DNA from 2 places in the Labilibaculum euxinicum genome. Region 1 is predicted to be linked to the other one. Evidence: riboswitches for the same ligand, from Rfam matches in the RefSeq annotation. Region 1 holds a riboswitch; the other holds the start of a gene.
What was found. A riboswitch is a leader RNA that binds a small molecule or an ion and turns the genes downstream of it on or off. The one in region 1 is predicted to bind thiamine pyrophosphate.
Positions count from the first base shown of each region.

Region 2: linked by a shared signal. The riboswitch ahead of ACY0M5_RS06715 (TonB-dependent receptor) and the one ahead of ACY0M5_RS14010 (class I SAM-dependent DNA methyltransferase) in region 1 are both predicted to bind thiamine pyrophosphate.

Region 1 covers NZ_OY782756.1:3,495,277-3,499,560, forward strand. Annotated here, with positions in the region: gene thiE (thiamine phosphate synthase) at 1-192, opposite strand, end outside; gene thiM (hydroxyethylthiazole kinase) at 189-983, opposite strand; gene ACY0M5_RS14010 (class I SAM-dependent DNA methyltransferase) at 996-1,697, opposite strand; TPP riboswitch at 1,817-1,915, opposite strand; gene ACY0M5_RS14015 (cysteine hydrolase family protein) at 2,022-2,582, opposite strand; gene ACY0M5_RS14020 (DUF6051 family protein) at 2,628-3,848, opposite strand; gene ACY0M5_RS14025 (hypothetical protein) at 4,032-4,284, shown strand, end outside.
Region 2 covers NZ_OY782756.1:1,588,452-1,592,735, reverse strand. Annotated here, with positions in the region: gene ACY0M5_RS06715 (TonB-dependent receptor) at 1-1,234, opposite strand, end outside; TPP riboswitch at 1,298-1,394, opposite strand; gene trxA (thioredoxin) at 1,483-1,926, opposite strand; gene trxA (thioredoxin) at 2,186-2,545, opposite strand; gene ACY0M5_RS06700 (CCA tRNA nucleotidyltransferase) at 2,739-4,187, shown strand.

The DNA of each region.
Region 1 (4,284 bases):
ATTGTAAACTTTTAAAATGTGCTTTACCGACATTACCAACTCATAGAATTCTCTAGTCGTCGAATTCTTTTCGCGAATTTGTACCATACTCACGCCTCCTTTAATGGCAGCTTCAATAATCTCTGCAAGAGGTTTCCCATTTGCAAGGTCACTGTCAGTAACGAGATACAATTTTAGATCTTCCGTTCTCATTGTAAAGTACAAGTTGCTTTTTCAATTTCTATTTCAGATAAACTGTACAGACAATCAATAAAATGCATTTGCATACTTCCCGGTCCATTAGACTTAGATGCAGCAAATTCACCAGTAATTCCCATCACCATCATCCCAAATACTGCCGCCTGAAATGTATTGGGATTTGTTGCAGCAAATGCACCCAAAACTGCTGTAGCTGTGCATCCCATTCCAGTAACTTTGGCCATCAATTGATTCCCAAAACCAACCGATTCAACTTTTATTCCATCAGTAATAAAATCAATCTCACCGCTTATAACAACAACACAATTGTTTCCAGATGCCAAAATTTTAGCTGATTCTAAAGCAACATCCGCAGCCACAGAACTATCAACTCCTTTCGTAAGCATTGTTTGATCAACTAAAGCCATTATTTCGGAAGCATTTCCCCTTATTATATTAGGCTTGCACGTTTCAATTATTCGCAAAGCACTCGATGTTCGATAAGGCGTTGCACCTGCACCTACAGGATCGAATACAACTGGTATTTTTCTTTCCCGGGCTTTTTCACCTGCAATAATCATGGATTCGACCCATTCTTCCGATAAAGTACCCATATTAATTACCAATGCTGAAGCAATATTTACCATATCTTTCACTTCGTGCAAGGCATGTGCCATTACTGGAGAAGCACCAATAGCGAGCAGAGCATTTGCAGTCGTATTCATCACTACAAAATTAGTAATATTATGAACCAAAGGAGCTTGCTCTCTGATAGCAGATAAATTTTCAATTAATTTATTACCCATTTTCATAACCGATTAGTTTTTAATTGCACAAATAGCTACATAATCACCACAATCAAATCCGTTAATTGGTTCTTCAGCCACCAGATTGGAATTTAAGGGGTGTTTGGTTAATGTCTGAGCAAATTGAAGATTATTAAAATTGGATTTCTTCAACATATCCACCTTTTCTGCAGTAGTTCTCCAATTAGCGGCTTTCACAAACTCAATAGGATAAGGGTTTCTTGGATGAACTCCTTCCAATAATGGGTGTTCCCAAGTGCCTAACGCTTTTGCCAGATTATACAAAACTCCATAAGAACTTTCTTTAGGAACATCAATAACTACAATTTTACCATCTGGACGTAGAGCATCGTAAGATTTATTAAATGCTTTTTGCAAATCGCTAATATAACTTGGCGTACCATTAAACAAAATTGTATCGTAGTTTTCCTTACCTAACTCCATCTCCTCCGCAGTGCTTATGTCCACATTAAGTCCACGTTTCCTAGCGATATCAGCCATTCCTTCCGAAGGTTCAATTCCATTTTTTATCGAAATATTGAATTCTTTTTCAAGAATTGTTTCGAACAAGCCACTTCCACAACCAACAGAGAATATATCTCCTGCATTTTCAAGAAAATGGGCAACAAGTTTTACTTCAGAATACAATACATTTTCATTTTCGAGAAACCACGCATCATAATCTGATGCGTACTTATTAAATTTAGAACTCATTTGTTATTTTTAATTAGTCAAATAATTAGTAATAATTATCTGCAAAACAAAAGGCTGTAAAAACAGAAAACCGCCTCGTACATAACGAAACGGTTCTATCTAATTACTTAGGCAAGTTAAAATCAGACGAATCATTTCCCTACGCTACTATTATGCAGATCAGGTAAAAGGGTAAAGTCTCAGCCCAAATAAATACTCAAGCACCCCTAACGACACGACAAAGGTATTAATATTTTACAATAGAATGTATTAGAAACAAATGATTTTGACTTCTGTGTGCAGTACTTAACAAATCACCCATCCTCTCTTGAGAACGCATATTTCCTAAGTATTAAATAAGATCTCTGCGGTTGCCACAATTTCAACCCTTCCTTTAGTTGGAATCAGATCACTCCAAACCCAATTGTAATGTTCAATTACTTTCTCTGCAGATAAATGGGGCCGATCCGCCGTCGTATGCGCATCTTTAACTACGGTAATATTAAAATCCTTAATCAATGCAGATTGAATTGTGGATTCTACACAAAAATCAGTTGCACATCCCGTAATCACCAATTCGCTCACGTTTAGTTCTTTCAATTTCTCTTCAAGGTCGGATTCATAAAAAGAATCATTCGCCGTTTTATATAGAACCAAATCAGATTCAGCAATGTTTAGATCATCCAGAATTTCCCACTCTTCTGTACCAGGCACAAAACAATTCTGTTTCGAACCATTGTGCTGTATGTATACTACAGGATTCCCATATTCACGAAATCCAGCGGCCAATTGATTGATTCGCTTCACAACTCCCTTTGTGTCATAACGAGGAGTTGCGGGCGTAAACGAGCCTTTTTGCATGTCGATGATTAGAAGAGCACTGGAATTTGTCTGATTTTCTTTCATTTCAACCTGTATTAAAAAAGGATTAATTTAATTTGATAATCAGATTTATTCCTGATTCAAAAAATCACAAACTTTACTAAAAACAAGATCTAAGCTTTCTTCAATATTTACAGACTCTGCCTTATTCATTGGAAATGGATTTTCATGTGAATATGAATATGGAAAATCAAGCTCTTCTACAGTAATATTAATATCTCTGGAGGCTCCTTTCAAGGTATTTTCAATCTCGTAAGTCGGAAAAACAGAATCTCCTTTTAAGGCAATCGCATAAATCTGATTTTCGGCTTTTTTAAACAAAGCTTCTCTAAAATATCTCATATTCTTGTACTCCAACATGGTATGAAATACCTTCCCTTCCATGTGATCTTCTTCAATGTAATGATGCAGAAGATTATCTTTCTTTAAAAAACTGCTGAAATGCTCAACCAAATAAGAATACAAGGTAACATTAACTTCACTATCCAGAATAAATTTAGAAACAGGAGACAAACGATTAAATACAGCACCACTGCAAAACAAACACAATTTTGTTTCACTAAAATAATTTTTGTGGTTTGTTAACTTCAGAATTTCAGCCAAAAAACCTCCGATAGAGTATGCAAAAATATCAAAACTAAAATCCTTATCGATTAATTCATGCTTGCCGCTTTTACACTCTTCAATAAATTGAATGATATCGTAATAAGTTTGCAAACCCGACCAGATAAATCTTTGCGGCATGGAATGAAGCCGCATGCTGATGGCTACATTCGATAATGAGGAACCAATAATATTTGGAAATTGTGCTTTTCGTTTTTTACTCAATTCAAACATTGCCTTTTTATCGCTCCAATGCTTTGGTGCACGCTGCATATGAAATGCGATCGGAAAAAAGACAACTGCGCTCTGTGTTTTCTCACAAATAGCTTGTCCCCACGGCAAATATTTATCCCACGTTTTTTCATTAAAGCCATGAAAGATAAATGTTAGTTTTTCTATTTTACAATCCCCTTTTGGTTTTAATATATTATAGCTGAAGTTTTTATTTTCCTCAACAACAACATCATTCATATGCACATCATCCTGTATTTTACCAATTTCGTTCTGGGCAAACATGTTCTCGATAAGATCCAACTTATGACTTTCACAATAATAGTTGGTTTTACCTGGTAAAATATCGTGTGCTAAAGAATGAAATTGATACTCTCTAAATTCCATCCCGTCAAACTCTGACTCTCCTCCATCAAAGGCCAATTTTAATTCATGACAACGATCAATATATGACATAATAATAAACTTTAATGAATTGATATAGATTGCTGAATACAATCATGTATATTCTATTGCAAAATTCGAATTTACAAAAACACCACTGATTAACAAAAAACAATCCGGTAATTAGATATACTTCTTAATTTTTTCTGATTATTTTTACAATTGCGAAACAAAAAACCACTCCAAATCAAAATTATGTACCAGAAAGACTTTATCATGCGAATGCTTGAAATGATTGCTGATTTAATCGCTCTCCTTTTAGGTTTAATTAAAAAAGGAGACTTGTCGCAAGCTCATAAATTACTAGAGAATGCTTATCGTGATTTTCTGAAAGAAGATGCCTCATTCTTTAGAAATCTCCCAAAAGAAAAACTTACCGAAGATTTGCTTACAAAGCACAATTACACAAATAGTCATTTAAAGATATTATCGGAGCTCTTTTTTGCTG
Region 2 (4,284 bases), 1.9 Mb from region 1:
GCTCATAGTATCCTTCACCATGCGTATAATGCAAGCCAATATTCAGTTTTGTGTTTTCTGATAACAAATGAGTTAAGAATAATTGCGAATGTTTCTGCCAATAATTATCGGTTTCATTCTTGTAGGTATACAAATTGTAAGTTCTGCTATCTGAAGCTTTCATAAAATCAACAGCCTCCTGACTTAGTAACCAGTTATCTGCATATTCCTGCATTCCAGCCTCATCATTGTTTAATCTCACACTAGGAACACCATTCCATGCTTGATAAGTTTGCTCTTTTCCTGCAAAAAAATTGGCTTTAATACTTGTTTTTTCGCCATAGTATCCTCCTGAAAGAAAAACAGATTGCAAATCAGTTTTCGCTCTATCAATGTAACCATCAGAAGTAATTTTAGATAAACGTGCATCGAAAGAAAATCCATTCTTTCCTAGTCCTGTTCCAACTTTAACCGTATTTTTAAACGTATTAAATGATCCGGCAGAACTTGCAATTTCAGCATATGCTTCCGAAGCAACTTTCGAAGTTTGAAGATTTACTGTTGCACCAAAAGCAGCTGCTCCATTCGTAGATGTACCCACTCCACGCTGAATTTGAATATCTTCTACCGAAGATGCAAAATCAGGCATATTTACCCAATAAACACCATGAGATTCAGAATCGTTCAAAGGAATACCATCAATGGTTACATTAATTCGATTCGCATCAGTTCCTCTTACTCTAAATCCAGTATAACCAACTCCCGATCCGGCATCCGATGTCGTTACAAACGAAGGTGTAGACGATAAAATCATGGGAATATCCTGCCCTAAATTTCGAGCAACAATTTCGTCCTTTTTCACATTGGTGAGAGCTACTGGTGTTTTACGATCTGCACGGGTAGCAGCAACAAGAACCTCATCGGCCATAATGGCAGATGCTTCCAAATTAAAGTCAATTTCTTCTGACTTAGCCAGCTTCACTTCTTTTTGAGCACTTTCATAACCCAAAAATGAAACCACAAAACTGTAGTTTCCTTCTTTTAAATTCTGAAACCTGTATGTACCATTCGAACTGGCAACGGTTCCTAAATAAGTTCCCTTTACTGCTATTGTGGCACCCGGAAGTGCTTTTCCTGCTTTATCGGTAACTTTACCAGTTACGGTAAGTTGAGAGAATCCGATAAAACATACAAATTGCAATAAAATTAACACTGCAGCTCTGCGCAAAACACAGTTCATCTTTCTTGTAAACATTGTTTATAAGTTAAAACGTTAATAATATATTGCAATGAGGTTGTAATAAGATCAGGTTAGCGAAAAGTTAATTCGCAATTTTCCCTACGCCGGCATTATCCGGATCAGGTTTAAAGGGTATGATCTCAGCCTGTTATTTAAGGCACCCCACTGTGATTTTGCGACAAAGGTAATCGGAAATAGTTCAAAAACAAAAGAGCCGGCTAAATGCCGGCTCTTTCTAAAACCTAAACTTTCTTTTTTCAACCCTATTTAATTGATTCAGGTGCATTAACACCCAAAACATCCTTTATAGCTTTTACGAATGTTTCTTTTGGTAAAGCTCCCTGTGCCATTGTTGGCTTTCCTTTAACAGGAATAAACAAAAAACTTGGTATGCTTTTAATTCCAAATGCCCCGGAAACCATTGGCGATTTATCGGTGTCAACTTTGTAAATCTGAATGTCCTGGCCATATTCCTTTTGAAGCTCCTCAAGCACAGGCGCAACACGTTTACACGGACCACACCATGTTGCATAAAAATCAACGATTACAGGTTTATCCCCCTTAAAATTCCATTCTTTACTATTTGTAAAATCAAATACCTTCTCCTTAAAACTATTATCATCCAAGTGGATGACTTCATTTGCTGCCTGGGAAAATGCACTTAAGTTTATCATTGTTACAAAAAATGCAAAAAATATTTTTTTCATGTGTCTAAATTTGTTTTTTATTGCCAAATAGCCTGTCCCGAACTTGTTTCGGGAGAACTCGCCAACTTAGTCATCCTCATGTGTGAGAAAAGTCTTCTCATGGCGCGTTTCATCTTTGTTTCTTTACAAAGGTAACCCAACAAAAGAACACCCCCTAGTTCAACTTCTTTTTTTATTATTACTCTCTTACAAAAATGATACTTTTTTCAAAACCATCATTATTATTCAGGAGCTTTAACAAAACTTTAAGTCTCAAATATTATTCACCTACACCAAGAACTTCGGAAAACGCCTGCTTAAAGGATTCTTTTGACATAGCACCCTGTGACATTTGTGGCTGCCCATCTGTAGGAATGAACAACAAAGAGGGAATACTCTGAATTCCAAACATTGATGCCAACTCACGTTCTTTTTCAGTGTCAATCTTGTAAATATCCAGATTATCACCATACTCTTCCTGTAATTCCTCTAAAATAGGAGCAACAGCTTTACATGGACCACACCAATCCGCATAAAAATCAACCAAACAAGGTCGGTTCCCTTCAAACTTCCAATCTTTATTTTCTTCGAAATTAAATACTTTCGCTTTAAATGTCTCTACTGTCAAATGTTCTACCATAACTTATAATATTAAAATAACACAATCATTTTACATGTATAAATATATATATTTACATCTTACAATTTGTGTGCCAGATTCAAAAAATGCTTGTTTTTATAGATTCCATCTAAATAATTGTAATTTTGTCAGCGCAATGAATCAGGGATTTATGATTTTAGGCTCCTGAAGCACATGATTTAGAGTAAACTGTTTGAAAAAAAGTAAAGTGAAAGAACATTTAAAACACCCTATATTTTCAATTATTTCCAAAATTGTAACCCGTGAAAATCTCGAGAGTTATGTAATTGGAGGTTTTGTAAGAGATTTATTTTTACACCGGGAATCAAAAGATATTGATATTGTAGTTATTGGAAGCGGTATTGAACTAGCCCAAAAAGCAGCAAAAGAAGCCGGCATATCAAAAGTTTCTGTTTTTAAGAACTATGGAACGGCAATGCTAAAGTACAAAGATCTGGAAATTGAATTTGTTGGTGCCAGAAAAGAATCTTACAATCGGGATTCCAGAAACCCTATTGTTGAAGACGGCACACTCGAAGATGATCAAAAAAGACGGGACTTCACCATTAATGCTTTAGCTCTTAGCCTGCATCAGAATAATTTTGGAGAGTTGCTCGATCCATTTAATGGAATTAATGATTTAAATAATAAAATCATTAAAACACCAATGGAACCAATAATAACATTCTCTGATGATCCTTTGCGAATGATGAGGGCAATACGTTTTGCGACCCAACTTAATTTCACAATATCGAAGGAAACTCTTGAAGCTATTCGCACCAATAAGGATCGAATTAATATCATCACAAAAGAAAGAATTATCGAGGAATTAAATAAGATAATTCTTTCAGATAAACCTTCTATCGGATTTAAGCTGCTGGATGAAACAGGCTTGTTAAAATTAATATTTCCTGAATTTGTTAGACTAAAAGGACGGGAAACCAGAAAAGGAATCAGTCATAAAGACAATTTCTACCATACACTTGAGGTTCTTGATCAATTAGCTCCAAAATCAAATAATCTTTGGTTGCGATGGTCGGCTTTACTGCACGATATTGCCAAACCGAATACCAAGAGATTTGTGGATGGAATTGGATGGACGTTTCATGCTCATAATTTTATTGGCGAGAAAATGGTGCCTGGTATTTTTAAGAAAATGAAATTACCCTTGAACGAGAAAATGAAATTTGTTCAGAAAATGGTACTTCTTCATATGCGTCCCATCGTATTGGCACAAGAGGTGGTTACCGATTCTGCAATCCGAAGATTGCTGTTTGATGCCGGCGATGATGTAGATCAACTAATGAAATTATGCGAAGCCGATATCACTTCTAAAAATGAAGAAAAAGTGAAAAAGTTTCTCGATAATTTTCAATTGGTACGAAGGAAACTAAAAGAGGTGGAGGAAAAGGATTCTGTTCGTAACTTTCAGCCACCAATTGACGGACAGGAAATTATTGATATTTTTAATTTATCGCCATGCAGAATAATTGGCGATATTAAAATGGCTATAAAAGAGGCTATTCTTGATGGAGTAATTCCCAATGAACATGATGCAGCCTATCAGTTTATGCTGAAAAAAGGAAAAGAACTGGGACTTGAACCCATAAAAAAAAGCAACAAAAAAGAACCTTTGGATTAGTCCAAAGGTTTTTTTAAACTTACAACCTTTGCATGCTAAACAGCATCATATAATACAATAATAATATCTATTTTTGCGGCCTGAAAAAAAGAAGAAA